2 regions of the Bacillus sp. P4_E1 genome follow, and region 1 is predicted to be linked to the other one. Evidence: a T-box and tRNA genes for the amino acid it is inferred to sense, from the RefSeq annotation. Region 1 holds a T-box; the other holds one or more tRNA genes.
What was found. A T-box is a leader RNA that pairs with one kind of tRNA and senses whether it is charged. The one in region 1 lies ahead of metG (methionine--tRNA ligase), so its partner is inferred to be a tRNA-Met.

Region 1 (15,780 bases):
TATTAGAAATAGATTGTACAGCTGTATCAATATATTTCGTATGGGTGATTAGACGTTCGACTACTTCTGATGTAGCATTTACAGCTTCATGTATCGTTGTCATTTGTGAAACAGATTTTTGGATAACAGTACTTCCATCGTTAGCGTGTTCATATGTAGCTACAGCAAGTTCGGCTACAGATGAAGCAGATTCAGCGATACGCTGAACACTTATTGCCATATCATCCATCGCAGTCGAGCTTTCTTCCATACTAGAAGTTTGCGATTGAATACTTGAATTTAAGTTGGACATCGAGCTTTGAACTCTTATTGTTGCCTCGCGTGATGTATTAGTCTTTTCTAGCATATTTTCAGAAGCTGTTTGTACTTCTACAGATGTTTTTTGAACACGATTAATGATATGTTGCAGGTTTTCTAACATTTTATTAAACGATGATGCAATTGCACCGATTTCATCATTGCTATTTACTTGTAGACGGGCTGTTAAGTCGCCTTCTTGAGAGGCTAATTCTTTTAGTTTAGTATCAATTTGTTGAATTGGTTTTACAAGCTTACCAGAGAACCACCATGCAAGAATAATTGCAGTTACAATACAAATAACAAGTGATAAGAAGACAACATATTCAATTCGTAGTGAAGATTGATCGATTTTTTCAATAGATTGTTCACGTAATTTAGCTTGTTCATTACTGTAATTTGTGAAATCACCGATTACTTTATAAACAGTGCCATTCTCTGTAGAAGCTACTTGTAAAGCTTCTTCCCATTTTTGTTCTTTTGCAAGAGTGAATACTTTCTCTTCAATGAACTTTCTCCAAGTGGATCCTAATTCCATTGTGCTTTTCACGGACTGAGAAGTGTTAGGGTTAGAAAGAAGTTGCCCTTTTGTATCTTCAAGACGTTTACTCATCTCATTAAACTTGTCTAATTCGACTTGATCATGTTGTAGTAAATAACCTCTTAAAGCAGAAAGTTGTACTTGATAAGCGTCTCCGCGCTCTTTCAATTCTGTTGCAAGAGGAGAAATTTCTTTTTGTAATGTTTCAGCTTTATGAGACTGATCCATGGTAAAGAATAAAATAAAAGCTAAGGCGATGCCGAATAAAGCGCAAATCATTCCCATCATGAACATTAGTTTTTTTCGAATGCTAATAAAATTCATATGATAAAAATCCTCCTTGTAAAATCTTAGTATTAGAATTAATTAATTAATGTAAAAAATTGAAAGAAAGCTTTACTCCATCTGGAATAAAGCTTTCTTCTTTCCTTTAGGAATTATAGCAGACAGAATGGGAGATAGAAAGAGATATTTTAGCGTGAAAAAAGAGAGACTCTAAATCGCTCTTTCTAACAATTTAGAGTTCGTAGAAGTATAAATGAAATTTTCATTTTAACTATTTGTTTTGAAATGAGAAACGAGCACTTCAAGTTCTTGCACAATTGTTTTCATTTCTGATGATTTTTTAGCAACGACACTCATTTTGTTTACTTGGTCACCAGCTGAAGTTGCTGTTTTCGATGTTTCGGCAGCAACTTCATTTGAAATAGAAGCGATATTATTTAAAGCTGCATTCATTTCTTCAGAACTTGCGGCCATTTCTTCAGCAGTTGCAGACATTTCTTGTATTTGTGTAGAGAAATTGTTAATGTGATTAACAATTTCTGAGAATGAAGATCCAGCGGTACGAATGACTGTAATTCCTTCAGAAGCCTCTGACTGACCTTGTGTCATCATGTCATTTGCTATTTTTGTGTCCGCTTGAATTTGATGAAGTAAATGGTTAATGTCATTTGCTGCTAGCTGAGATTGTTCAGCAAGTTTTCGTACTTCATCGGCAACAACAGCGAATCCTTTTCCGTGTTCACCAGCACGGGCCGCTTCAATAGAAGCATTTAAAGCGAGCAAATTCGTCTGCTCGGCAATATTAGAAATAGATTGAAGTGCAGTATCAATATGATTCGTATGTGTAATGAGTCGCTCTACCACTTGTGATGTAGCGTTAACAGCTTCGTTAATTGTATGCATTTGTGTAATAGATTTTTCAATGACTTTATTTCCATCATCTGCTTTTTCAGAAGTTGTAACAGCTAGGCTAGCGGCAGAAGAGGCAGCTTGTGCAATGCGCTGAACACTCGTTGCCATATCATCCATTGCGGTTGAACTTTCTTCAATGCTAGAAACTTGTGAACGAATATTGTGCTCAAGAGCATTCATAGTCTCTTTAGTTTTTGCGGTATTTTCCATAGAAGCAGTTGTTTCGATAAACACATTTTCAGAAGCTTCTTTTACACTTGTTGATGTTTGTTGAACTTGCTTTATTATACGCTGTAAGTTAGCAAGCATTTGATTAAAGGAATTTGCGATGTCACCAATTTCATCTTTACTCGTTACGTGTAATCTAGCGGTTAAATCGCCATCTTGAGAAGTTAATTCTTTTAACTTCGCATCAATTTGTCGAATCGGTTTAACGAGTTTACCAGAGAACCACCATGCCAATAGAATAGACGTTAATGTACATGTAATGAGTGAGAAGAAAATAATATATTGAATAAGGGATGAAGAAGACTCTACGTCAGCAATTAATACGTCCCGTTTGTCATTTTCTTCATTTGCATATTTAGTAAAACGACTTAAAAGATCATTTACATAATCTGTTTGAGCAAGAGCAATTTTGGATGCTTCATCCCATTTTCCTTCCCGTGCAAGAGGGAGGACTTCATTATCTACGACGCTGCGCCATTTTGCTCCCATTAAAATGGCCTCTTTCATTCCTTCTGGGAGTTTTTTATCACTTGTTACTTTCTCCCTAGTATCAGCTAGTTTTTTTCCTTCCCGGTTGAATTTATCCAATCCTTTTTGGTCATGTGATAGTAAATATTCTTGTAAACCAGCGACCTGCGCTTGGAACCAATCGCCACGTTCTTTTAAAATCGTTGCTCTTTTCGATACATCATTCTTTAATGTTTCGATTTCACTTGCTTGATTCATCGCGAATGAAAGAATAACAATAAGAGCAATACTAAATAAGGAAGAAATGCTTAAGAGTGTGAACAGTAGTTTTTTTCGAATGCTAACATATTTCATTGTTACCCCTACCTTTTTTTGAAAAACTATTTATTGTAATTTATAAATATTGAGAACGAAACTAATAAAAACATAATTAAGAAGTTATTAATCTGTTCAATGAAAATTATAGCAGATAATGGAATATGGCAGATTAATGTGAGTAAATGTTCTTAAAATGTATACATTTGTATATCAAAAAATTCATAAATAAAAATCAGAAATGGTATTGTAATTTGAAATAACATCCTGTATACTTCTAATTAGTTGATAACGATTATCACTATCAACTAAACATTACTCTTCGTTATGTTGGTCATACCCCTTTTTGACGACGTAAGTCAGAGACGAATGTTGAAATATCTTGTGTCCTATTCTACAGAATTATGGTAATCTCCAACCTCAACTTATATGCGTAAGCATGCAAAAAAAGGATCCTATCCGTGAAGGGATCCTTTTTTGCATGTTGTCGCAATTAATGTATATAGACCGGGTATACGCTCTTCAATTCCCTCTGGTGCAGTAGAAGGGAAAACCCACTTTTGATGAGATCCGTGTTCTTCAATCAATTTTTCAACCTTGAAATTTGTTTCTGCCATTGATGTAATTATTTCTCCTAGTGTCCAGCGCCTAATTTTTGTTCTCGGTAAAGCGTATTTCTGTGATCCCGTAAGGAGAGTGCTATAAGCTACGTCATCTTCAATAAGTTCCTCGTCGAAATAATTTCCATTTGCTCGAAATGATGGATGATCTACTCCTAATAATTTTGTATAAACGGGATGATAGTCACGTAGTATAAAGGTCCCATCTTGTTTTAGTAAGTGAGAGATTATATGAAAGAGTGGTTTTAAATCTAAAAAGTAATGAAGTACACCAAGTTCCAGCAATACGACATCAAATGATTCGGAAAGATTTACATCCAGTACATCAGAGACGATGTATTGGATAGAGACACCAGCAGCTTCGGCTAGTTCGGTTGCGTATTTTTCATTACTTGCTGAAATGTCTACAACTGTTACATCGGCTCCTAAAAGAGCAAGAGCAACTGCTTTATTTCCTTTTGATCCGAGTAAATTAATAATACGCTTTCCTTTTGGAGATTGTATGTAAGGTAAATAATGATTTACCTCGCGCACGGGATCTTCCATGAGCTTTTTCGCATAATCCTCTGGCGCCCCGTGGCGATTTGTCCAAGCTTCATAAGCAGCTGCGTTCCAGCTTTTTTCATTAATAGTACTTAGTTGTTTTTGATTCAATTTTATCACTCCTTTTGTGAACGTATAGTTATTCGGTGAATGAGTAGGATTTCCTGTTTTTTTGAATAAAAGTTTGATTTTTCTGTTGTTAAGTCGTAAAATACATTTTATACATAAAAGCGTTGAAAAGGAAAAGTAGAATGGAACCATTCTTTCCAGAGAGCTTCGGTAGCTGAGAAGAAGCAAGAATATTCATTTGAACAATGGCCTTTGAGCTTCGTCCTGAACTTATCAAATGATAATAGTAGGCGGCGACGAGAGTTGGTACTCGTTATCAAAACCACAGTATAAGAGCATATAGCTCCGTACTTGTTAAGGTTAGTTATGCGAATGACTGACGAAATAAGGTGGTACCGCGACTGTTTATACAGCCCCGCCCTTATCTTTTTTAAGATAAGGGCGGGGCTTTTTATATTTTAAAGGAGGAATATAAGATGAGTATTTTTATTGGAGGCGCTTGGCCGTATGCAAATGGTTCGTTACACCTTGGACACATTGCTAGTTTGTTACCAGGAGATATTTTAGCACGTTATTACAGGGCAAAAGGTGAGCATGTGTTGTATGTTTCAGGAAGTGATTGTAATGGAACACCGATTGCAATTAGAGCAAAGCAAGAAGGTGTGACGGTGAAAGAAATTGCTGATAAGTATCACGAAGAGTTTGAGCGATGTTTTCGTAGCCTTGGTTTTACTTATGATTGCTATACACGTACAGATAGTGAGCATCATCATGAAACTGTTCAAAAAGTCTTTTTGCGACTATTAGAAGAAGGTTATATTTATAAAAAAGTAGTTGAACAAGCTTATTGCGAAACGTGTACGCAATTTTTACCGGATCGATATGTAGAAGGTATTTGTCCGCATTGTCATGAAGCAGCAAGGGGCGATCAATGCGATGATTGTTCCGCTATTTTAGATCCACTCGATTTGTTAGAAAAGAAATGTAAGTTATGTGGTAGTACGCCATCAGTACAGGAAACAGAGCATTTCTATTTTGCATTGCATAAATTTCAGCAGCAAATTAAAGAGGCCGTAGAAATTGCAAAGCAGAAAGGAACATGGCGCGACAATGCAATTCAATTAACAGAGAGATATTTAAAGGAAGGATTACAAGATAGGGCAGTGTCACGTGATTTACCAATTGGGGTACCAATTCCGGTGGCAGGATATGAAGATAAGAAAATTTACGTATGGATTGAAGCAGTGACAGGATATTATTCGGCGAGTAAAAATTGGGCTGAAGAAACAGGGAAAGATGATCAAGAGTTTTGGGATAAAGAAGCGAAAACATATTATGTACATGGTAAGGATAATATTCCGTTTCATTCAATCATTTGGCCAGCGGTATTACTTGGAATAGGAGAAGAAGCGATCCCGCGTCATATCGTTTCGAATGAGTATTTAACAGTAGAAAAAAGAAAATTATCGACAAGTAAAAACTGGGCAGTATGGGTACCTGATATATTGGAACGCTACAATCCCGATTCTATTCGTTACTTTTTAACAGTTAACGCACCAGAAAATCGTGATACTGATTTTTCATGGCGTGAATTCATTTACAGTCATAATAGTGAATTGTTAGGTGCATACGGGAACTTTGTGAACCGGACATTAAAGTTTATTGAAAAATATTATGGTGGTACTGTACCGAAGGGAAGTATTGATGTAGAGCTGAAAGATAAAGTAGAAGGATTATATAAAAGTGTAGGAGAGGCGATTGAACAAGCTAAATTTAAGGTGGCACTAGAAACAATATTTGATGCAGTACGCTTTGCAAATAAATACTTTGATGAAAAGCAGCCTTGGAAACAAAGAGAAGACGACCCAGTTTCATGTGAGGAAACAATTTATAATTGTGTTTACCTAATAGCAAACTTTGCACAACTGCTTGAACCGTTTTTACCGTTTTCAAGTGAAAGAGTTAGAAATACATTATCGAGTGTTAAAGTAAATTGGGAACCTCAAAATACGTTGCCAAACCGAATTGATAATGTACAGCCATTATTTGAGCGAATCGATGTAAAACAAATTGAACATGAGGTAGAGAAGTTATATGGAGCGGTAAAGTGAAATATAAGGAAAAGACCTTTCAAATAAATGAAAGGTCTTTTGTTATGCTGTATAACCCTCTTTCTTATCTTTCAAAAAGAAAAGCACAGCAAGGATTACGAGAATAATAGCCGCAATATCATATGTTATTTTGAAGGTAGTAATAAAGTTTAACATATCGTAACTTTATTCACATTTATATACAAGTTGATGTTGTCACGCACTATGAACACGATTATGTTTTTTTTCTTTCCTAGCAGTAAGTAGTTGTGGTGTGAAAATACCGAGTAATATAACCACAATACCAATCCACTGCATTGGCGATACAACTTCATGAACAAGTGTAATAGAAGCGATAATTGCTGTTGGTAATTCAGCTGCACCTAATATTGTACCAAGTCCCGTTCCGACTTTTGGTACCCCAATTGAAAAACAAATGACAGGTATAATAACCCCGAACAGTCCAAGGAAGAAAGCATATTTCCATAGGCCTGCTTGTAAAGCGCCGTCCGTTAAAAAGGTAGGCGGGAAAAATAAGCATACAATAAGAGTAGCACTCGTTGTCATAAGAAAGCTTTTCGTATAAGGCGGAACATCTGTAGCAACGCGCCCGCTTACAAATACATAGAATGAGAAAGAGACGGCAGCTAATAGTCCGAAAATAATACCTTTCGTAGAAAAGTTTTGTCCAAGACCTTCAAATACTCCACCAGCAAACAATGTACCAGTAAATAAAATAATAATAGATATAACTTTCTCACGGCTTGGGAATGTCCGGTTGGCAATCGCTTCGATGACTACACCAATCCAAGTGAACTGAAAGAGTAAAACGACAGCGATAGAGGCTGGTAATTCTTCTACGGAAATAGCATAGAAAATACCTGTCATACTCATTGTTGTGCCGACTGTTAGTAACGAAAAGAATTGTTTTTTTGATACTTTATGACGTGAAAAGAACAGAACGAGTAAAAGGAGTCCAATCCATCCGAAGACATATTGCCCTCCTAATAGTTGGTGTGCGGAAAATCCGTCGATGAATCCGAGTTTAAAAATAGTTGAAAGTACGCCGTAGCTACAAGCGCCGAATAAAACTAGTAATGAATACTTAAACTTCTCCATAAAAATCCTCCTTTTAAATAATAAAAAACGCCCGCCATCCAAATAAGGATAACGGGCGAACGAAACAGAGTAAGATACTCTACAAAATTCCGCCATTCATACGAAGTATGAATTTGGGGTATGAAATTAGAGTAGGTTTTACATTGCTTTTGGGAATACAATGGAGCATTTTACACCTTGAGGTGTGTTTTGTATTCCATAAGGAAACTGATGTTTATCTAATATTTGTTTTACAATATATAACCCAAGACCACTACCTTGTACTAAGCCATGTTTGTCAGGATTTGCGCGATAGAATGGTTCAAATAAATGGGCAAGTTTATCTTCATCAATTTGAGAACCTGTATTTAATACTTCTAATGCGTAACCGTTTGGCTTTTCATAAAGTTTTATATATACATGCTGATGGTCAATTGTATAATGAATTGCATTTGAAATAATGTTAAAAATAGCAGTTTGCATAAATTTAGGATCAGCTAAAATTTGTGCATCTTGTTTAATGTTAGATTGAACATTTAATTGTTTTACAGATACAAAATAATCTACTTTCTTTATAACGTCCTCAATAATATTAGTTAATGAGATAACTTTTAAATTTGGTTTAAATTGAGGGTTTTGTATTTTGGATAATTCTGACACTTTTTCCGTTAATATGTTAATATCTTGCATCATCTCATATGAACGTTTTAAATATTTATCTCTATCTTTATAAGCGCCAATTCCGTGAATCATGCCATCGAGTTGTCCCATAACGGCTGCGATTGGTGTTTTTAATTCATGGGATATCATAGACATAAATTCTTTACGAGATTGTTCTAACTGTTGTTCCTTCTTGAGTTCATTTCTTAAATCTTGATTGCTTTCATGTAAATTTTTCACAATAGTAGGTACTTGTGAGGCAGCTACTTGCAAATTAAAATCTGTTTGATCTGTATTTTTGTTAAGTAGCTTTTTATCTGAGAAATCAAGATTCATAATATCTTTTAAAGCATCGCTCATATATCGGAAAGGTTTGGCGATTATTTTTGCGTAGATTAAAGATCCAAGCAGAGATAATGCAAGCATTGTCGCCCCAATATGTGGAGCTAACTGCTGCAACACATCTGTTAACTTTGGATTATCATGTGTATCATTTGCTTTACTTGCCGCATTTTGTGTATGTAAGGCATCATTGTTAGTAACTTGCTTTTCCGCTTCTGTAAGTGAAGACGTTGTGTTACTTTTCCCCGGAATATTTTGTGCATGTTCGTTTGCTTTTGCAGTTTGGCTAGGCTGCAAAAGATGATTGATGGCTGTAGAGAGTGTTTTCATGTCTATTTGAGAAGATTGAAAATTAGAGAGGCTACTCTCTGACACAGCTTTATTTTGCTTTGTTTTACTTTGGTCGTTTTGTTTGTCTGATTCCGCTTGTTCCGCAGTTTGCGTTCCAGAAGCTTTCAAACGATCTTTATCGTAATTTGAGGCTAGAAAATAAATAATTTGATAAAGACAAAGTGATAACAGAATACAAAATAATAAGGTTTTGATGAATATATTTTTGGTGATGTTGTCTTTGCTACGATTCGATTTTGTAGCCAATGCCTTTCACCGTTTTAATATAAGGAATTTCTAATTTTTTTCGTAAGTTTTTAATATGTGTATCTATAACCCTCACATCACCATAATGTTCATAGCCCCATACCTTATTCAACAAATCACTTCTTGATAGTACTTTTCCCCGATTTTGCAGTAAAGTATATATAATTTCAAATTCTTTTGTAGTCAATTCAATTTGATTACCATGAACATAAGCGGCATATGCTGTAGAATTTAACATCAATTCATGGAATTGTAGTATAGTTGCAGCTTCTGCTTCCTTTGTTGCTGCCCTTCTTAATACAGCTTCTACACGTTTTATAAATACGGTGTAATGGAACGGTTTTGTAATATAGTCATCAATACCTAACTCAAATCCTTTAATTTCACTTTCTTCATTATGTAAGCCTGTTAACATAATGATTGGTACATCAGATTGTCCTCGCATAATTTTGCAAATACTATAGCCATCTATATCTGGTAACATTACATCGAGGAGGACAAGATCGTATGAATTTTTTTGGAAAAGAAGAATGCCTTCTGTTCCAGCACCAACTACATCAACAGTAAAGTTTTGTGCCATTAGAAATTCACGAATAAGTTCTTGTATATCTGGGTTGTCTTCAATCACCAGTATATGCGTCATAGTAACACCTCCTAAATAACGCTTTTTACTGCAATATTCGAATTCATCATTTTTCGGATGACTCAGATTGTTTATACATATAATAAGCCCCCGCTATAAAATAGTAATGAAAGTAGCAAGGGGGATTGTTTAGTGTCACTGAATAGTTCAGTATTACAGTAGTTCTATTATAGTATGTATTGTAAAATTTATAAAATATTATAACTGTATAATTTTAATATCCATGTTTATCAATGTTAAGATGATGTTGAATGCAATCTATTTTTATTATATATGTAAATACAGTTGTTTTGCTACTGTAAATGAATAAATAAAATAAGCCAAGACATAAAATTCTTGGCTACACATAAATCTTGTTCTTAGGCTAATTTACAGTGACAGTAGCTTGCTGCTGAACGCGCTCAAATAACCAGTGAATATCATTGTTAAACATACGAATACAACCAAGTGTTGTTGCTTTCCCGATTGCTTGATTATTGTTAGTTCCATGAATCGCATACGTTGTTCCGTAAGTTCCTGCCATATTTAATCCGAGCCAGCGGTCCCCAAGTGGATTACGTGGATCGCCGCCTTTAATTTTTCCTGTATAGTAAGGACGGTTTTTAATTTTATTTACGATTTGAAAAGTACCCTTAGGTGTTGGTGTTGCTGCTTTTCCAGTAGCGACAGTGAAACTTTTTATGAATTTTCCATCTTGATAATAATCCATTTTATTTATTTTTGTGTTTACGATAAGCTGATCTTTCGTCGTAGCTGCTTCTGCAGTAGTGAATGGAAGAGTTAAAAATCCTAATGATAATAGCGCACTTAATAATAGTTTTTTCATTATATTCTCCTTTTATTTATTGTAGTAGTCTTACATACAATGAATTTGTAATCCTCGTAATGCTTGATTGACATTTTCATCTAATGTTTCAAAGAAGGTAGTAATCTTTGTATTACATTTGTTGTTTTTATCAATAAGTAATCTTTCATTTAATAAAAGCTCACCATGTAGTCCAAAACTTTGAACTCGAATATTTAGTTCATCTTCAGTTTCAGAAATAATCGGTAAGAAATAGTGAAAAGCTTTCGTTGGAATGATGTAGCTTTTGCCAATCATGCTTTCTTGATTTGAATTAACCCATTTTCTCGTGACGATCTTAATGTTCTTTTTTGAAACGATAAAAGACAGCGTTGTAGATTTTGTTAAACTTACGTCAAATTCATTTGTTTCACATATTTGTAAATTAAAAACGGTTTCATTTTGATGAGATTCAACATTCGTATTAATAAAATCGTGCATTTTATAAGCTTCCATTTCTTATTCACCCTTTTTTCAATTTCGAAAAGCGACTTATATTTATTCAGTTTAATGTTTAGTCATATATTAGCTAAATTTTTCAACAAATTCCGATATAATCTTACAATACGTATATGAAGCTAATATGAAGTTCATATGAGTTTGTGGTGGTTTTTTATAGAGAACAAAATAAGGTGGTTTTCGAGTGTTAAAAACTGGATGAAAAATGTATATTAATGGATTTCCTTCGCGTGATATATAGTTGTTAGCTTGTTTTTAAATGCTAATAGATATAAGTAAATAGAGAACAAAAAACTTTAGAATGAGCCTTACAAAAATGTAATAAAAATGTAAGCTATTGTGATAGTTATTTCGACAATTTTTTTATACAATAATAGTAACAAGTTGTACGTGAATGAAAGGGGAGATGACATGGAATGGGTTCATGAATTATTTCAGCAATATGGGTATTATGTAGTACTTGTAGGCCTGCTGTTAGAATATATTGCACTTCCGTTTCCGGGAGAGCCAACATTAGCATATGCGGGGTTTTTAGCACAGAAGGGTGATCTAAGTTTACCTATTTTAATTATCCTATCCTTTATTGGGACAAGTGTAGGAATGACGATTCAATACTTTTTAGGGAATAAGCTTGGTATGCCTTTTGTTCAAAAATACGGGAAGTACGTATTTTTAACACAAAGAAAAATTGATTTAACGAGAATGTGGTTCGATAAATATGGATATTTCCTTATCTTTATTGGCTTCTTCATTCCTGGTGTACGTCATTTTACAGGATACTTTGCAGGTATCATTAACTTACCGTTTCGCCGCTTTGCAATTACAATTTATTCAGGTGCTTTATTCTGGGTATCGTTCTTCTTAATTGGCGGCTACTGGTTAGGTGGTAACTTACATGATATTTTCGGATTACTGGGAGATCATATCGGCAAAATCATTTTCGGAGCGATTGTCATTGTAGCAATTACGTTAAGCATTCGTTTCCGCAAACAACTAAAACGAGTATTTTTACAAAACGCAAGTTAATATGGAATCCATTCTATGTCAGATTTTAGGGAGGCAGTGCAAAAGCACTGCCTTTTTTATTGTATTTTCCAGTTTTCTTTTATTTTTCCATCGATACCGTCACCGGTGGCTGGTATATAATACGTTCCTATTTTTTCCGTATGTGATTATTAAAATCTATTATCTAAGTTATATATTTAGGAGAATATAGATTTATTTTTGACATGTATATAAGTCAAAATGACAATTATAATTGACAAAGATAAGGATATTATTTACAATTTTAATTAAATAAATGAAAAAGAGGGAAGACATGAAGCTTCAAAATCGAGTGAGGGAATTTCGAGCAAAGCACCGTTTATCACAAGGGGATTTAGGGAAAGCGATTGGCTCATCACGGCAAACCATTAGTTTAATTGAGCGTGGAGATTATGCGCCATCTATTGTGTTATCGCTAAAAATCGCACAAATTTTTGGAGCGCCAGTGGAGGAGATATTTATGTTGGTGGAGGGGGAAGAGGACGATGAAGATGAAGAGTAAACGAAGAAAACAATTTGATTTTGTGGGGAAAATAGCATTAAGTATGATGGGTGGCTTTTTAACATCTTATATAGCTTTAAATTTACTCTCGAATGAACCGAGAAAATTATCATCTAATACATTTATAGGTGTATGTACTATTTTTGGAATCTTAATGATGTACTACACTTGGAAGAATACACGTATGTTAGCGGAAGCACGCGATGAAGAAGAGAGCGTACAAGGCAGAAAATTAGGCATTATAAGTATATATTTACGTGTAGGTGATATAGTTACGCAGGCATGGTTTGTATATGCAGTTATTGCATGTAGACGTGCACTGTTACAGGATACAAATGTGTCATTTGCAGTGTGGAATTTAGTAGCTTCTATTGTCTGTTTAACTATTGTAGTGGTTATCGGGCTCATAACAAAAAATCGTTATAATAAGCTATATCCTGAACAAGGTGTAACATATATGGAATCTATGAAAATGTGGACGAAAAACGCAGATGAAGGATTAAAGCACATTGTGCATGAGGCTGGATATAAAGCATATGAATTTACGAATACAATATTGGCATATGTATGGTGGGCTGCCGTTATATATACAGGGGCTAGTGATATCGATTTTGTATTAATTGGCTTAATCTCATTTATTTGGATATTGCATCTCGGAAAATTCATGTACGAAATGCAGAGAAAAATGATTTATTAAGGGGAGAAAAAGGTGGATATTTTAAGAAGGCCAGCTGGTTCCATGACGGCGGCGCTAGTTCTGTCCATTTTATACGGAGTAATTCGAACTGGGAAATTAGAAGTAATGTTGAATATATCGGCAGTATTTGGAATTGTATTATTAGTGTTAGCCATTCATGAGCTAGGGCACGTAGTATTTGGTTTGATAGGTGGTTTGAATTTTAAATTTATGACAGTAGGACCTATCACTGTTCAAAAAGAAAAGGGGAAATTACGCATTCGAGAAAATAAATTATGGGCGTACTTTGGTGGTGTGGTGATGTTAGCACCGTCTTCTATAGAGACACCGAACCTTTCAAAGAAATGGGCGTGGATGACTTTAGGCGGGCCAATTATGAGTTTATTATTCGGTATTACTTCAGGTTACATATACATGGTGAGCTATTATCAATATCTTTTATATTTTTCCGTTTTCCACTTTGTGATTTTTGCAGTTACAATCGTGCCGATAAAAGGAACGCTTCTGAGTGATGGCATGCAATTTCTCATTTTAATTAAAGATGATGAAAAAGCTAAGCAGCATTTATATACGATTCAAATATCGAGTGAGTTATTTAGTTATAAAAGACCGAAAGATTGGGATGAGAGATTAGTAGAACTTAGTGAGGAAAAATTAAAAGAGGATAAAAGTATAAGAGAGATAATGAGCGGACTTATGCTCGTCTTTTATGCCCGAGCTGATCAAAAGGGAATGGAAAGAGCGATACCGTATATAGAACAAATTGTTCAGCTATCTGTAACGAAGGAAAATAAATTTTTCGTTGGTAGTTTTCATAGTTGGTATCTTTTATATAAAGCTCTTTATCAGATGGATAGCCTTTCTCTGCAAGAAGCAAAGGAACATGCAAAGGCCATTACCAAAATGGATTTAAACGGATATTACCGTACACAAGGAATTATTAAATATTTAGAGGACGATATGGAAGCTTCCCGCTGTTATATGAAGAAAGCTGATAAAGAATTGGAGAGTGCTGAGAAGAGTGGAATGGGATATTTACAAGTAGAGAGGGAATGGTTTGAGCAGCTACAGGCGAGGGTATCTTACGATGGGTGAGGTATCCTCTTTTTTATATGTCATCTTATTCGATTTCATAAAAAACGAAGTACAGGTAGAATAAAAGAGATAGGAGGAGATACATATGGAAATTTTATCGATTATTTTGATAGTCTTGCTCATTTATGCTGTTTTTAAAGTGACGTATGTAGCATTAAAGATACTCGCGATCCTATTAATTATCTTTTTAATCGTTGAGTTCGGCAGTAAGTTACTTGGGGGATAGGCATGTTGTGCGTTTTGAGTGTCGAACCGTTGATATAATGAAAAAATCGCTGATATAAGTGGAGAAACGATCGATATATTTTAAAAATCGTTGATATATTTAATTGAATACTAAGTGGGGTATATGGGAAAGAAGTTGCCGTGGAGGTAACTTCTTTTTATTTTGGTGATGGGGTATGAACAGGAAAGAACAGTAAACAAAAAAGCTGGAAGAATTTCTTCCAGCTTACGAGTTACTTTCAATTTGACGACCATTTTCTTCTTCAGTGTCCTGTAATAGGTTGAATACGTCTGCTAGGCAGAATGCGATAAACCAAGTCCATAGACCGTGGAAGAAAGCTGAGCTTAATTGAAGTGGTAATGTATAGTTTGTCATTGAGTAGGAAATACATCCACCAACGATTCCGATCATTGTTAATAACATTGTTTTTTGAGCATTTTCTTCTGGATTGAAGAGGAAGAAAATGTATCCGCCTAAAATTGAAGCGCTTACAAGGGTTTCGATTCCATTAAAAATGATATTCTCTCCAAGCTCTGTGTTTGTCCAGAAACAGATCACGCCGCCGACGATCGCAAATAGGACAGCTAGTGTGTATCGTATATATGGATTCATATGTTCATCTCCTTATGTAATAAGATGATTTGGAAGTCAAAAAGGTAGGTATAGTATATTGAAGTGAATTTTAGTTGTACGTATCTTTTATAAAAAGATCAGTGAAGAATAACTAAGATGATCGGTTTTTTTAAACCGTTACGTGTATGGTGTCTGAAATATACCCGACTGCTCGTTTCTTTTTGCTTATAAAAATAAGAGAAACTTCCAAGTCTATATACTCTTTTTTGTAAGTCTAGTTTTATTATAACATATTTAGTGATACAATAATAGAATTATCTGATTTTGTAATAAGTGTAAAAAATAAAAAACGCAAGGAATTGTAGTTCCTTGCGCTTTTTTATATACGTTTGAAACGGCCGACAATTTCAACTGTTTCAGTAATGTTCATAAATGCTTTATTATCCACTTGGCGGATAATACGTTTCATTTCGCCCAACTCGTAGCGAGTTACGACAGTGTAAATCATTTTTTTCTTATGGTTTGTATAGCCGCCGACAGCATCTACCATTGTTACGCCACGTATGCCGTGATGTAATAGTGAGCTTTTTATTTCCTCACCTTTTTCTGTAATTGTCATTATCGTTAATTTA
Region 2 (15,780 bases), on a different contig from region 1:
CGATTATTGCAAATGGAGATCCAATCGGAGCTGTCGTTATCTTCTCTAAAGAGGCTATTATAAGTGAAGTAGAGCATAAATCAGTAAATACAGCTGCAAGCTTTTTAGCGAAACAAATGGAGCAGTAGCAAAGTGTAATTTCTATAAGTAGCAATCTTTCCTAATTATGATATTTCTATTTGAGAAATTAACTACTTGGAGATATAAGTATATTGAACGAAGGTAGCGCTTTGCTACCTTTTTTCATTGAATATTTTTGCTGTTGAAAGAAGTCAGTGAATGTAAGGAATATGAAGGAGAGCCAGTTTTTCTTTGTGATATAATACGAGGGGTGAGAATAGAAAAAGGAGTTTTCTTGTATGGAAGCGAAGAAGTACCAAGCCTTTTGGCGTGGGGCTATTATATTAACAATCGCAAGTTTTGTTACGAAGGTATTAAGCGCTTTTTACCGTATTCCATATCAAAATATAGCGGGTGATGTTGGTTTTTATATTTACCAACAAATTTATCCGTTTTATGGATTTTGTTTGATTTTAGCTACTTATGGGTTTCCCATTATTATTTCAAAAATGGTCGCAGAAAGATTAGAACGAGGAAAACAAAAAGAAGCAGAAGAAATTATTTGTGTATCTTTTTGGTTTTTATTAGGAATTGGATTTATAGGGTTTTTCACATTATTCTTTGGGGCCGAAACAATTGCATCGGTTATGGGCGATATACATTTAGATAAATTATTACGTGTTATTTCGTTTTCATTCCTACTAATGCCATTTTTATCTGTAGCGAGAGGATATTTTCAAGGTTTCAATAATATGATGCCGACGGCTGTTTCGCAAGTAATTGAACAAACGATTCGTGTTTCTATTATTGTATTTTTATCAATATTCCTTATTGCTCATGGATTTGATTTATATACAGTTGGTGCGGGTGCCATGCTAGGTTCAATTGCAGGCGGGCTTATTGGGATTATCGTACTTTTACTTTATATGCGTCATGATTTCCATGCTATTTTCTTCAAAGGATGGAAGGGAATTAGAAATAAAAAAGGGATTGTTCGAATCCTTTTTTGGCAGGGATTAGCGATTTGTGTTAGTAATTTAGTCCTTATTTTTATACAAATGGCGGATTCTATTTCCTTGTATACTTTGCTTATTCGTGCGGGAGAGCAAGTTGAAAATGCAAAGGTACTAAAAGGTGTTTATGATAGAAGTATCCCACTTATGCAATTAGGTACTGTTGTGACAACTTCTTTCTCATTGTCACTTATTCCTATTATTACAGCGGCGAAAGAAAGAGGAGATCTTTCATTTATTCAAGAAAAGGTAAAGTTAGCAATGAAAATAACATTTGTTATTGGATCTGCAGCTGCTATTGGATTAACTTGTATTATTCAACCTACAAATATTATGTTGTTTGAAAATAGTGATGGATCAGATGTGTTATCGATTTTATCTTTATCTATTTTATTTAGTTCATTGTCAATTACAACTGCTTCCATTTTGCAAGGAGTAGGACAAACATTAAAACCAGCAATATTCGTTGTATTTGGAGGCTGTTTGAAGTTAGTTTTAAACTATATATTAATGCCGTATTTTGGTGTAAAGGGAGCTGCAATTGCAACTTTAGTTGCGCTTATTGTAATTGCCTTGCTAAATAGTGTGTTACTTATGCGAGCTGTATCGGAGCCGCTTATTGATAGGCGGAATATGTTAGGTGTAGCTATTAGTGGTATCGGTATGGGGTTTGTATTAATAATCTTTATGCGTATGTTGCGAATGTCCGGATTAGTAATTGATACAGGACATAGAGGAATTGCGACGCTTGAAGCGCTGTTAGGTGTAGCTATCGGTGGATTAGCATATATGTTTTTAATTTTAAAATTTCGTGTATTTACAAAAGAAGAATTAGGAACCGTTATGAAACAAGAGAAAAAAGAAGGTTCATTGAAGAAGAGTGGATAGAGGTGACTGGTTGTGAGTGGAATCATTACTATTTTAGGATTAGGTGCTGGTGAGTTAGATCAGTTAACAATGGGTGTATATCGAAAGATAAAAGAAGCAGACCATATGTTTGTTAGAACGAAGGAACACCCAGTTATAGAAGAATTGGAGAAAGAAGCTATAAAGTATACGGCCTTTGATAATGTATATGAGGCACATGATACATTTGAAATCGTATATGAAACAATTGCGAATACATTGTTAGAACAAGCTAAAGGCGCAGAAATTATTTATGCTGTTCCAGGTCATCCGCTTGTAGCAGAAAGAACAGTTCAGCTACTTTTGGAAAAAGGAGAAGCAGCAAATATTGAAGTGCGAATTGAAGGTGGACAAAGTTTCCTTGATCCGATGTTTGCAAGTCTAAAAATTGATCCGATTGAAGGGTTCCAATTAATTGATGCTACATCATTTGAAAGAGGACAATTAGAATTACGTCAACATTTAATCTTTTGCCAAGTGTATGATGCATTCGTTGCTTCAGATGTGAAGCTAACGTTAATGGAGATTTTGCCAGATGATTACGAAGTGTATATCGTAACAGCTGCAGGGACTTCATTCGAGCAAGTGAAAAAGGTATCGTTATACATGTTAGATCACGAAACAGAATTAAATAATTTAACGAGTGTGTATGTACCGCCGGTTAAGGAACGTGCGTCCTTATATCAGCAGTTTGATGTGCTTAGAGCAATTATTGCTGATCTTCGTGGACCGAATGGTTGCCCATGGGATAAAAAGCAAACTCATCAATCTTTAAAGAAATACTTAATTGAAGAAGCGTATGAAGTGCTAGAAGCAATTGATGAAGAGGATGATGATCATTTAGTAGAAGAACTAGGTGATATATTATTACAAGTTATGCTTCATGCCCAAATTGGAGAGGATGAAGGTTGGTTCTCTATAGATGATATTATTCGGACTTTAGCTGAGAAAATGGTTCGTCGTCATCCGCATGTGTTTGGGGATACGGATGTAAATAATGCTGATGAAGTGATTGCAAATTGGGAAGAAATTAAAAAACAAGAAAAGGGATTCGTGAAAGAATCTGTTTTAGCGGGTATTCCAAAAAGCTTGCCACAACTAATGCGTGCTTATGAAATTCAGAAGAAAGCTGGAAAGGTTGGATTTGATTGGGTTGATGTGCAGCCGATGATAGAGAAGGCCTTAGAAGAATGGCAAGAATTCCAACAAGAAGTTGTAAACATGGATGAGAAAAAGATGCTAGGTGAATTTGGTGATTTACTATTTGCATTTGTGAATATAGCTCGTCATTATAAATTAGATCCAGAAGAAGCGTTACGTTCAACTAATGAGAAATTTATGGATCGCTTTTTATACATGGAAGCAAAAGTAGCTGAAATGAATAAGGAAATGCAAGATTTATCATTAGAACAGTTAGATATTTTATGGGAAGAGGCAAAACAAACAGAGCGTTAATAGGGGGATTTGATATGCGTCTAGATAAATTTTTGAAAGTATCACGTTTAATTAAAAGAAGAACATTAGCAAAAGAAGTGTCTGACCAAGGAAGAATTTCGATTAATGGCCAAGTGGCAAAAGCGAGTTCAGATGTGAAGGTAGAGGATGAATTAACAATTCGTTTCGGGCAAAAAATAGTAACTGTGAAAGTAAATGAATTGAAAGAAACAACTAAAAAAGAAGATGCAGCAAACATGTATAGTCTCGTTCGTGAGGAAAAAGTGAAAGCGGAAGAAGGCTTGTTCTAAAATAGGTTAGCCCTTCATACATTACTATTAGCTAGTATAAAGCTATGGGGGGATTTTCGTGAATAATGGTTACTCACCTATGTCTTCTAATCAACAAAATGTTTCTGTAGAGCATGATATTATCATGCGTGGCAGGCGTGTAATCGACATTACTGGTGTAAAGCAAGTAGAGAGTTTTGATAGCGAAGAGTTTTTACTCGAGACTGTAATGGGTTTTTTAACAATTCGTGGTCAAAATTTGCAAATGAAGAATTTAGATGTAGAAAAGGGTGTTGTATCAATTAAAGGGAAAGTTCATGAAATGCTGTATATTGATGAGAACCAAGGGGAGAAAACTAAAGGCTTCTTTAGTAAGCTGTTTAAATGAGCCTAACAATTCAGTTGTATACAATGCTTTCGATGATTGGAATGGGTGCTTGGATTGGTGCTTCTTTAGATACATACCAACGGTTTTTAAAACGCCAAGAGCGTAAACGTTGGCTTGTATTTATACATGATATACTATTTTGGATTGTCCAAGCATTATTCGTTTTTTATGTATTACTGCGTGTAAATGAAGCCGAACTACGTATATATGTATTTTTGGCGTTACTATGTGGTTTTGCAGCATATCAAAGCTTATTGAAAGCACTATACATGAAGATGTTAAATTTTCTCATCTATATTTTTGTACAAACAACACAATTTTTTGTTCGAATTATACAGCTACTCATGATAAAACCTGTTATTATTATAGCACAGCTATTTATTGCATTTATATTATTCTTATTTCGTATACTGCTTTCAATTGGACATGTGTTATGGAAAATGGTGATTTGGATATTACTTTTCATATGGAAAGTTTTTTTCTCGCCTGTTCGGTTTATTGCTTCGCTCATATGGAAACTTCTCCCTAATCGTGTTAAACTTTTTATAATGAAGCATGTAGGGTTCCTGCAATATGTAGCAAAATTGAAGGGACATATCTTCCAATTATGGGTGCGTATAAAAAAGAAGTTAGGGGGACCTCGGAAATGAGGGAACTGAGACAAAGAACAATCGACAAACAGAGTCCAAATCCTGTTAAAGAACATATAATACAAACGGATGAGAACAGGAAGCGACTTTATCGCCGTTTAGCGGTTTTTCTTGTCTTTGCTTTTACAATTATTGCTAGTATTAGTGTGACGTTTTATCAACAAAACAGTTCCATTAAAGCAAAAGAAGCAAAAGTTAAGGACATGAAAAAAGAACTGGATTCATTAACGAAAAAAGAAAAGAATCTAAAAGATGAAGTTCAAAAGTTGAATGATGAAGAGTACGTTTTAAAGATTGCTAGAAGGGATTATTTCTTCTCCGGAAAAGGGGAGATAATTTTTCCTGTTTCTAAGTAGAGTATGTCTTATTGACACTGTATTTTAGGATTATATATAATAAAGTAAAATTTGACTTTTTAACCACTAAGGAGGAGCATTTTTTTTATGTCAATCGAGGTAGGCAGCAAGTTACAGGGTAAAGTAACAGGTATTACAAATTTTGGGGCTTTTGTGGAGCTGCCAGAAGGCTTAACAGGTCTTGTTCATATTAGTGAAGTTGCTGATAATTATGTGAAAGATATTAACGATCACTTAAAAGTAGGCGACCAAGTAGAAGTAAAAGTTATCAATGTTGAAAAAGATGGCAAAATTGGCCTATCTATTAAGAAAGCGAAAGAACGTGAAAAAACAGAAGGAGATCGTCCACGCGGTGAATACCAACGTGGTGGTGATCAACAACGTTCTGGACGTCCACAACGTAATAATCGTTCTTCCAACAGAGATAACCGCGGTGGCGGTAACGAACGAGCTCCAAAAGAAACATTTGAGCAAAAGATGGCACGCTTTTTAAAAGATAGTGAAGATCGTTTAACTTCTTTAAAGCGTAACACAGAATCTAAACGTGGTGGCCGTGGCGCACGTCGCGGATAATAAGTCCGTTTAATTCTTAACATATAGAGAGGTACCCAGAGTAATTACTCGGGTACTTTTTTATGTGAGAGAATATATTTTTAAAAAAATTTTTGAGATGTATTGACTTTAAAATATATCTGATGTAATATACTAATTGTCCGTTAAATACGACGACATGGCGGTGTAGCTCAGCTGGCTAGAGCGTACGGTTCATACCCGTGAGGTCGGGGGTTCGATCCCCTCCGCCGCTATATTTAATTTAACGGCCCGTTGGTCAAGTGGTTAAGACACCGCCCTTTCACGGCGGTAACACGGGTTCGAATCCCGTACGGGTCATCTAAAAAGATCATGCAAATTTGCATGGTCTTTTTTTGTTGAATATAAATTAAGACGTACAATACTTCTACAAAATCACCCTATATTTTCTGAACATTCTTTCAACTCACTTTAAATAAATCAAATACTATGTATATATGTAGATTTATTTCGAATAAAAAGTCGAACGATTATAAAAGTCAAAACTGTTGTTTTGACAAAAAAACCAATAATCATCTTTTATAATAACAGTAATTAAACTATGCAGGTGGTGTTAAAAATATGCCTAAAGCAGGAAGGAATACTATGAATACAAGTGCATTGGCGATGAATGAAAGTCAGCTTGGAACAATAAAGTGGACGAGTAAGTTGCGAATGAAGTTTGAAAAGGTTTTCTTTAGATGGGGATTCATTATTGCTGTTATTGGTTTTCTTTTGGGACGAGCATATATATTAACAAACATTTTACCGTTTGCATTGCCGTTTTTTGCTGCTGTTTATGTTATGAAGCGAGATAAAATGCCGCTCGCGTTCTTAGCCCTAATGGGGGGAGCACTTTCAGTTTCAATAGATAATTTATTTTTTACTTTTGCATCTATCTTTACCTTCTTTATTTATAATATCTTCTTTAGTCGGTTTACACGTAAAACTGTTGGACTTGTACCATTCCAAGTATTTATCTCCGCATTAACCGCACATTTAGTTGTTGTATATTTTGCACAGCAAACCGTCACCATGTATGATCTGCTCGTCAGTACGATCGAAGCGGGGCTTAGCTTCGTATTAACGATGATATTTTTACAAAGTGTTCCGCTTTTAGTGGAAAGGAAAGGGAAGCAACAAGCGTTAGAAACAGAAGAAATTGTTTGTTTAATTATATTACTAGCATCTGTTTTAACGGGCACAACAGATTGGTTTGTTTATGATGCTTCTATTCAACATATTTTCACTAGATATTTAGTATTAGTATTTGCCTTTATTGCAGGGGCAGCTACAGGGTCCACGGTAGGAGTTGTCACTGGGTTAATATTAAGTTTAGCAAATGTGGCGAGCTTGTCTCAACTTAGTCTCCTTGCCTTTTCAGGATTGCTTGGGGGATTGTTAAAAGAAGGGAAGCGTATAGGAGTTAGTTTAGGTTTATTAATTGGTACAAGCTTAATTACATTATATGTAGACAAGCAAACAAGTATTGTAACAACTTTAATTGAATCTGGTGTAGCGATTGTTTTCTTCTTATTAACACCGAAGCTTGTTATGGATCGTATTGCTAAATTTATGCCGGGTACACAGGAACATTCACAGGATCAACAACAATATTTAAGAAGAGTGCGCGATGTTACAGCAAACAAAATCAATCAATTTGCTAATGTATTTGCTGCTTTGTCTAATAGCTTTTCTGTATACGGGTATGTGGAGGAGGAAGATAAAGAAACAGAAGCTGATTTATTTTTAAGTACAATTACTGCAAAAACATGTCAAACATGCTTTAAGAAGGATCAATGTTGGGTAGTTAATTTTGATAAAACATACGATTATATGAAACAAATAATGAGTGAAACAGAAGAAGGAACGCTGCAGCATAATCGGAAGTTAGTTCGTGAATGGGACAAGCATTGTGTGAGAGGGAAGAAAGTAACGGATTTAGTAGCAGGTGAATTAGATCACTTCTATGAGGGGCAGAAATTAAGAAAACAAATGAAGGAAAATCGTAGAATTGTAGCGGAGCAATTACTGGGTGTATCAAAAGTGATGGAGGATTTCGCTAAGGAGATACAACGAGAAAGAGAGAACCATCAAGCGCAGGAGGAGCAAATTTTACAAGCGTTTCGTGATTTTGGTGTCGAAGTGGAGCATGTTGATATTTATTGTTTAGATAGAGGAAGTATTGATATTGAAATGTTGATTCCGGCTGCATCTAATGAACATGGGGAATGTGAGAAGTTGGTTGCTCCAATGCTTTCAGATATTTTAAAAGAGAATATCGTCGTTAAGCATGAAGAGAAATCCTCATATCCAAATGGGCACAGTTTAATATCATTTGGTTCAGCGAAGACGTATTCTCTTGATACAGGATTGGCCACAGCTGCAAAAGGTGGTGGGTTTATTTCAGGTGATTCCTACGCGATGATGGATTTGAGCGTTGGTAAATATGCACTTGCGATTAGTGATGGTATGGGAAATGGACAAAGGGCTCATATGGAGAGTAGGGAAACGGTAAAATTATTACAAAAGATACTTCAATCAGGTATTGATGAAGAAATAGCGATTAAGTCCATCAATTCGATTCTTTCTTTAAGGACGACAGAGGAGATGTATACAACGCTTGACTTGGCTATGGTAGATTTAAGAGATGCGAGTGCGAAGTTTTTAAAGATTGGATCGACGCCGAGTTTTGTTAAACGCGGAAATAATATTTTGAAAATTGAGGCAAGTAATTTACCGATGGGAATCATTGAAGATGTTGAAGTTGATGTGGTTGGTGAGCAATTAAAAACGGGTGATCTTCTTATCATGATGAGTGACGGCATCTTTGAGGGAGCGCAACATGTGGAGAATCACGAATTATGGATAAAACGTAAAATTAAAGAACTACAAACAGAGGACCCACAGGAAATCGCTGATATTATTATGGAAGAAGTAATTCGCTCTGGTGATGGTTATATAAATGATGATATGACTATTGTGGTGGCGAAAGTAAAGAAAAATATGCCGAAGTGGGCTACGATTCCAATAGTAGGAATGCAGGCGCAATAAAATAATCAAAAAACCTAGGTAGATGCCTAGGTTTTTTTGATTAAAAAGGTAATGTGATTACTTTGTTAAATATACAGGAGGGATGTAAGATAAAAATATGGATTTTGTACATCTTTTTTTTGCACAATGTTTGTAAAAGTTGTACCATTATATACAAGGTAACTAATGTTGTTGTTCTTGTTTAATGAAAGGTGATTGCGAAGTTGAAAGATGCATTTGTTGAAAAAGTAGATGACTTTGTAAAGCAGCATGATGTATTAAAGAAACATTCAACAATTGTTGTAGGGGTTTCTGGTGGTCCTGACTCTTTGGCTCTTTTATATTATTTGTTAGAAAAAAGGGCAGAAAAACAGCTAGAAATTGTAGTAGCACATGTAGACCATATGTTTAGAGGTAATGAATCTTATGAGGATTTACAGTTTGTACAGGGTCTTTGCAAAGAGCTAGGAGTTATTTGTGAAACGCTAAGGATTAATGTGTCGCAATATCAACAGCAATATGGAATGAATGCACAAGTTGCAGCTAGAGAATGCAGATATGCATTTTTGGAAAGAATAATGAAGAAATATGATGCGAGATATGTAGCTCTTGGTCACCATGGAGATGATCAAGTAGAGACGATTTTAATGCGCCTTGTACGAGGGAGTACTCCGAAAGGATACGCAGGAATTGCAGTGAAGCGATCTTTTCATAATGGATATTTAATTAGGCCGTTACTTGGGGTAACTAAGGAAGAAATTGTTGATTACTGTAATAAATTAAAAGTTATTCCGCGTATAGATCCGAGTAATAAAAAAGAAGTATATACAAGGAATCGATTACGTAAATATGTCCTTCCTTATTTGAAAGAAGAAAATCCACAAATGCATGAGAAATTTCAAAAATTTAGCGTGCAGATGCAAGAGGATGAGGCTTATTTGCAGGAATTAGCTTTTGAGAAAATGAATAAAGTAATTACAAAAAAAAGCGATAAACAAATTAGCTTATCAATTCCTGCCTTTGAATCCATGTCTATGCCTTTACAAAGAAGAGGGATTCAACTAATATTAAACTATCTTTATGAATATAAGATTCCATCTTCGCTTTCTTCTATACATATTGACAAGGTGATTGAATTTTTTAAGCGGGCACAACCTTCAGGTTCACTAGATTTTCCAGGTGGTTTGAAAATTGTTCGCACATACGAAGAATGTGGTTTTGGATTTAAACAAGAAATTGTTTCTCCTTTTTCGCAAGATTTATCAGTACCTGGGACAATTATATTGCCGAATGGGGATAAACTTGTAACAGAGGTGAGCGAAGATATACCGAGTAACATGAATGAAACAGTATTTGTTGCTAAGTATAATGATATATCGTATCCACTTCGTATTCGGTCTAGGGAAAATGGAGATCGCATGTCAATGCAAGGTATGGATGGTACAAAAAAGATAAAAGCTGTTTTTATCGAAGCAAAAGTACCAAAAGAAAAAAGAGAAGAATGGCCGATCGTTTGTGACGCAAGTGGAAATATTATTTGGGTACCCTTGTTGAAACGATCTGCGTTTGCTACTTCGAAAGAGCTAGCAAAGAAGGGTAAATACATGATTATTCACTACAAAAGCAAGGAGTCTTCCGGGAGGATAATGAAATGATGAATCAAGATATCGAAAAAGTATTAATTTCTGAAGAACAAATACAAGAAAAGGTGCACGAACTAGGTGCAGTAATTGCAGAGGATTACAAAAATACAGTACCTCTTGCGATTGGTGTACTAAAGGGTGCAATGCCATTTATGGCAGATTTATTAAAGAGAACAGATACATATCTTGAAATGGATTTTATGGCTGTATCTAGCTACGGTCACTCTACAGTTTCGACAGGCGAAGTAAAAATCTTAAAAGATCTTGATACTTCGGTAGAAGGTCGCGATATTTTAATCGTTGAAGATATTATTGATAGCGGTCTTACACTAAGCTATTTAGTGGATCTGTTTAAATATCGTAAAGCGAAATCTGTAAAAATTGTTACTTTATTAGATAAGCCAACAGGCCGTAAGGTTGATCTGAAAGCAGATTATGTTGGATTTACTGTTCCTCATGAATTTGTTGTAGGATATGGATTAGATTATAAAGAGCAGTACCGTAATCTTCCTTATGTAGGAGTATTAAAACCAAGTGTTTACTCAAATTAATTAAATATAGGCGTTACAATTGTATAGGAAATTTTTTTTATGTTACGATTTACTATAGTGTTTATGCCGTGAGAGGAGGTTAGGAATGAATCGTATCTTCCGTAATACCATCTTTTATTTACTGATATTCTTAGTAGTAATTGGAATCGTGAGCTATTTTAATGGTTCGACGCAAAAAACGACATCAGTTAGCTACGATAAATTCATTACTCAACTTGAAAAAGGTGAAGTGCGTAATGTGCAGCTTCAACCGAAAAATGGTGTGTTTGAGGTAAAGGGACAATTCAAGACTTCTAGCCAAGGAGAACAATTTGTTACTTATGCACCAAATACTGAGGAATTACAAAAGAAAATTAATGATAAAGCGCAAGGGGCTGAAGTTAAGTATCAACCAGCAGAAGAAACAAGTGCTTGGGTAACGTTCTTTACTTCTATCATTCCGTTTGTCATTATCTTCATTTTATTCTTCTTCTTATTAAACCAAGCTCAGGGCGGCGGTAGCCGTGTTATGAACTTCGGGAAAAGTAAGGCGAAGCTATACAATGATGAAAAGAAAAAAATTCGTTTCAGAGATGTTGCTGGAGCGGATGAAGAGAAACAAGAACTTGTTGAGGTAGTTGAATTCTTGAAAGACCCTCGTAAGTTCGCTGAAGTTGGTGCCCGTATTCCGAAGGGTGTTCTATTAGTGGGACCTCCAGGTACAGGTAAAACTTTACTAGCACGTGCTGTTGCAGGTGAAGCAGGCGTTCCGTTCTTCTCTATTAGTGGTTCTGACTTCGTAGAGATGTTCGTCGGTGTCGGTGCATCCCGTGTACGTGATTTATTTGAAAATGCAAAGAAAAATGCTCCTTGTATCATTTTCATTGATGAAATTGATGCAGTAGGACGTCAACGTGGCGCGGGTCTTGGCGGTGGTCATGATGAGCGTGAACAAACGTTGAACCAATTGCTTGTTGAAATGGATGGATTCGGTGCAAATGAAGGTATTATTATCATCGCTGCGACAAACCGTCCTGATATTCTTGATCCAGCGTTATTACGTCCAGGTCGTTTTGACCGTCAAATTACAGTAGATCGTCCAGATGTAAATGGTCGTGAAGCTGTACTTAAGGTACACGCTCGTAATAAACCGCTTGATGAGAATGTCAACTTAAGAGCAATTGCAACTCGTACACCAGGATTCTCTGGTGCCGATCTTGAAAACTTATTAAACGAAGCTGCTTTAGTAGCTGCGCGTCAAGATAAGAAGAAAATTGATATGAGTGACATCGATGAAGCGACGGATCGTGTTATTGCAGGTCCAGCTAAGAAAAGTCGCGTTATCTCTGAAAAAGAACGTAATATCGTTGCATTCCATGAGGCTGGCCATACTGTAATTGGTGTTGTCCTTGATGAAGCAGATATCGTTCATAAAGTAACAATTGTCCCTCGTGGTCAAGCTGGTGGATATGCGGTAATGCTTCCGAAGGAAGATCGTTACTTCATGACAAAACCAGAGTTACTTGATAAAATCACTGGTTTACTTGGTGGCCGAGTAGCTGAGGAGATTGTATTTGGTGAAGCAAGTACAGGTGCTCACAACGACTTCCAACGTGCGACTGGTATTGCAAGACGTATGGTTACAGAATTCGGGATGAGTGATAAGCTTGGACCGATGCAATTTGGTAGCTCACAAGGTGGTCAGGTATTCTTAGGAAGAGACTTCCATTCAGAACAAAACTACAGTGATGCAATCGCGCATGAAATTGATGTGGAAATGCAAATAATTATTAAAGACTGTTATGCTCGTGCGAAACAAATTCTTACTGAAAAACGAGATAAGCTTGATATTATCGCGAAAACGTTACTTGAAGTAGAAACATTAGATGCAGAGCAAATTAATCATTTATATGATTATGGCAGATTACCTGAGCGTCCAACATCTTCAGATGATGTGAAAGTAAACATCAATATGAAGAAAGACGATGAAGATACAGAAGATAAGTAAGAAAAAAGGAGTGACAATAGTCACTCCTTTTTTTTGTGGAATGAATTTAAGTGGCAAAAAAAATTGAAATAGAGAGTAATCTTTTTGTACAATGATGAGTATAGAAAAAATGATTATATAAGTATGTGTGATATGATGTTTTTATAAGTTTTATACATACTGCGCAAATATAGATTAAATAAGATAAGTGGTGAGAATATGATTTTTGTATTGGATGTAGGGAACACAAATGCGGTACTAGGTGTGTTTGAAGAGGGAGAACTTCGTCAGCATTGGCGCATGGAAACAGATCGTCATAAAACAGAAGATGAGTATGGGATGCTTGTAAAGCAGTTACTTGAGCATGAAGGTCTTTCTTTTGAAGATGTGAAAGGTATTATTGTGTCTTCAGTCGTACCGCCAATTATGTTCGCTTTAGAGCGTATGTGTGAAAAGTATTTTAAAATTAAACCGCTTGTAGTGGGGCCTGGGATAAAAACTGGCTTGAATATTAAATATGAAAATCCACGTGAAGTAGGCGCGGACCGAATTGTAAATGCAGTAGCAGGAATCCACTTATATGGAAGTCCGCTTATTATTGTTGATTTTGGTACGGCTACTACATATTGTTATATTAACGAAGAGAAGCATTATATGGGTGGCGTCATTACGCCAGGAATTATGATTTCGGCAGAGGCTTTATATAGCAGGGCAGCAAAGCTTCCTCGTATTGAAATTACAAAACCGGGTAGTGTTATCGGGAAGAATACAGTAAGTGCAATGCAATCAGGTATTCTTTATGGATACGTTGGACAAGTGGAAGGTATTGTTAAGCGTATGAAGGAAGAAGCTAAGCAAGAACCGAAAGTTATTGCAACAGGTGGATTAGCAAAATTAATTTCAGAAGAATCAAATGTAATTGATATTGTAGATCCGTTTTTAACGTTAAAAGGTTTGTATATGTTATATGAGCGTAATGCAAATTTACAACATGAGAAGGGTGAATAAATAAGTATGAAAGATTATTTAGTAAAAGCGTTAGCGTTTAATGGAGAGGTTCGTGCTTATAGTGTACGTACAACAAATACAGTAAGTGAGGCGCAAAAGCGTCATGATACATGGAGAACAGCTTCAGCGGCACTTGGTCGTTCTTTAACTGCGGGTACAATGATGGGTGCTATGTTAAAAGGCGAGCAGAAGTTAACGATTAAAGTAGAGGGTAACGGCCCGATTGGTCCTATTTTAGTCGATGCTCATGCAAATGGGGATGTACGTGGTTATGTAACGAATCCGCATGTTGATTTTGAAGGAACGGAACAAGGGAAATTACGTGTATATCAAGCGGTAGGTACAGAAGGGTTTGTAACGGTAATTAAAGATATCGGTATGCGTGAACCGTTTATTGGTCAATCTCCCATTGTTTCAGGAGAACTAGGGGAAGATTTCACATATTATTTCGCGGTTTCTGAGCAGACACCTTCTTCTGTAGGTGTTGGTGTTCTTGTAAATGGAGATGATAGCGTATTAGCGGCGGGTGGATTCATTCTTCAAATTATGCCAGGTGCGCAGGAAGAAACAATTTCATTTATTGAAGAGCGTCTTCAACAAATCCCGCCGGTATCACAATTAATCGAACAAGGTCTTTCTCCAGAAGAATTACTGTATGAAGTGCTTGGAGAAGATAAAGTGAAAGTGCTAGAAACAATGGATGTTCAATTTAATTGTACATGTTCACGTGAGCGTATTGAAAGTGTGCTAATTAGTTTAGGTAAAGCGGAGTTAGAACAAATTCGTGCAGAAGAAGAAGAGACGGAAGTTCACTGTCACTTCTGTAATGAACGACATAAATTCGCTAAAGAAGATATTACAAGTCTAATTGAGAAGCTGTAATAAAGAAGTTTAGGTGGAGAATCAGCCGCCCAAATAGATTGACAAACAGGGAATTTTCTGACAAAATCTAAATATAGATAAAACCAATAAAAATACTCGGTGTTAGGAGTGACAGGAATGCGAGTGGCACAATCAGTTTCAGAATTAATCGGGAAAACGCCGATCGTTAAGTTGAACCGCATCGTAGAATCAGACAGCGCAGATGTATACTTAAAATTAGAATTTATGAATCCGGGGAGCAGTGTTAAAGATCGTATCGCGTTAGCTATGATTGAAGATGCTGAAAATAAAGGATTATTAAAAGAGGGCGATACAATCATTGAGCCGACAAGTGGTAACACAGGTATTGGCTTAGCGATGGTAGCAGCTGCTAAAGGATATAAGGCAATTTTAGTAATGCCAGAAACAATGAGTATTGAGCGTCGTAATTTATTACGCGCTTACGGTGCTGAATTAGTATTGACTCCAGGACCTGAAGGAATGGGCGGAGCAATTCGAAAGGCAACTGAATTAGCAGAAGAACATGGGTACTTTATACCACAACAGTTCCAAAATCAAGCGAATCCAGAAATCCATCGTATAACAACAGGTCCAGAAATTGTTGAACAGATGGGGGATCAATTAGATGCGTTTATCGCAGGTATTGGTACAGGTGGAACAATTACAGGTGCCGGTGAAGTGCTGAAAGAGGCTTATAAAGATATCAAAATTTACGCGGTAGAACCTGCGGATTCACCAGTATTATCTGGTGGAAAGCCAGGACCACATAAGATCCAAGGAATTGGAGCGGGGTTTGTTCCGGAGACATTGGATGTAGAGGTATATGATGAAATTATTCAAGTGAAAACGGAGCAAGCGTTCGAATATGCGAGAAGAGTGGCTAAAGAAGAAGGTATTTTAGTTGGTATCTCTTCGGGAGCAGTCGTTTATGCAGCGACAGAAGTTGCGAAGAAATTAGGTAAAGGGAAAAAGGTACTTGTTATTATCCCAAGTAACGGTGAACGTTATTTAAGTACACCACTTTATCAAT

Region 2: it has a tRNA-Met gene. The T-box ahead of metG (methionine--tRNA ligase) is inferred to sense a tRNA for this amino acid. The anticodon was not compared.

The regions. Positions count from the first base shown of each region.
Region 1 covers NZ_JBFUIV010000018.1:52,115-67,894, reverse strand. The annotation lists gene AC1DS7_RS22015 (methyl-accepting chemotaxis protein) at 1-1,162, opposite strand, end outside; gene AC1DS7_RS22010 (methyl-accepting chemotaxis protein) at 1,391-3,085, opposite strand; gene AC1DS7_RS22005 (class I SAM-dependent methyltransferase) at 3,502-4,320, opposite strand; T-box leader at 4,434-4,704, shown strand; gene metG (methionine--tRNA ligase) at 4,755-6,389, shown strand; gene AC1DS7_RS21995 (EamA family transporter) at 6,585-7,487, opposite strand; gene AC1DS7_RS21990 (sensor histidine kinase) at 7,626-9,065, opposite strand; gene AC1DS7_RS21985 (response regulator transcription factor) at 9,043-9,708, opposite strand; gene AC1DS7_RS21980 (L,D-transpeptidase) at 10,073-10,534, opposite strand; gene AC1DS7_RS21975 (DUF3978 family protein) at 10,565-11,008, opposite strand; gene AC1DS7_RS21970 (DedA family protein) at 11,423-12,037, shown strand; gene AC1DS7_RS21965 (helix-turn-helix transcriptional regulator) at 12,312-12,557, shown strand; gene AC1DS7_RS21960 (DUF3169 family protein) at 12,547-13,254, shown strand; gene AC1DS7_RS21955 (site-2 protease family protein) at 13,297-14,349, shown strand; gene AC1DS7_RS21950 (DUF3985 family protein) at 14,435-14,575, shown strand; gene AC1DS7_RS21945 (DUF3938 domain-containing protein) at 14,801-15,187, opposite strand; gene AC1DS7_RS21940 (YitT family protein) at 15,528-15,780, opposite strand, start outside.
Region 2 covers NZ_JBFUIV010000027.1:8,249-24,028, reverse strand. The annotation lists gene spoVT (stage V sporulation protein T) at 1-128, shown strand, start outside; gene AC1DS7_RS26070 (putative polysaccharide biosynthesis protein) at 360-1,961, shown strand; gene yabN (bifunctional methyltransferase/pyrophosphohydrolase YabN) at 1,974-3,434, shown strand; gene AC1DS7_RS26060 (RNA-binding S4 domain-containing protein) at 3,449-3,724, shown strand; gene yabP (sporulation protein YabP) at 3,783-4,091, shown strand; gene yabQ (spore cortex biosynthesis protein YabQ) at 4,088-4,741, shown strand; gene divIC (cell division protein DivIC) at 4,738-5,097, shown strand; gene AC1DS7_RS26040 (S1 domain-containing RNA-binding protein) at 5,185-5,670, shown strand; tRNA gene AC1DS7_RS26035 (tRNA-Met) at 5,830-5,903, shown strand; tRNA gene AC1DS7_RS26030 (tRNA-Glu) at 5,917-5,988, shown strand; gene spoIIE (stage II sporulation protein E) at 6,250-8,721, shown strand; gene tilS (tRNA lysidine(34) synthetase TilS) at 8,925-10,355, shown strand; gene hpt (hypoxanthine phosphoribosyltransferase) at 10,352-10,894, shown strand; gene ftsH (ATP-dependent zinc metalloprotease FtsH) at 10,980-12,881, shown strand; gene AC1DS7_RS26005 (type III pantothenate kinase) at 13,080-13,868, shown strand; gene hslO (redox-regulated molecular chaperone HslO) at 13,875-14,750, shown strand; gene cysK (cysteine synthase A) at 14,868-15,780, shown strand, end outside.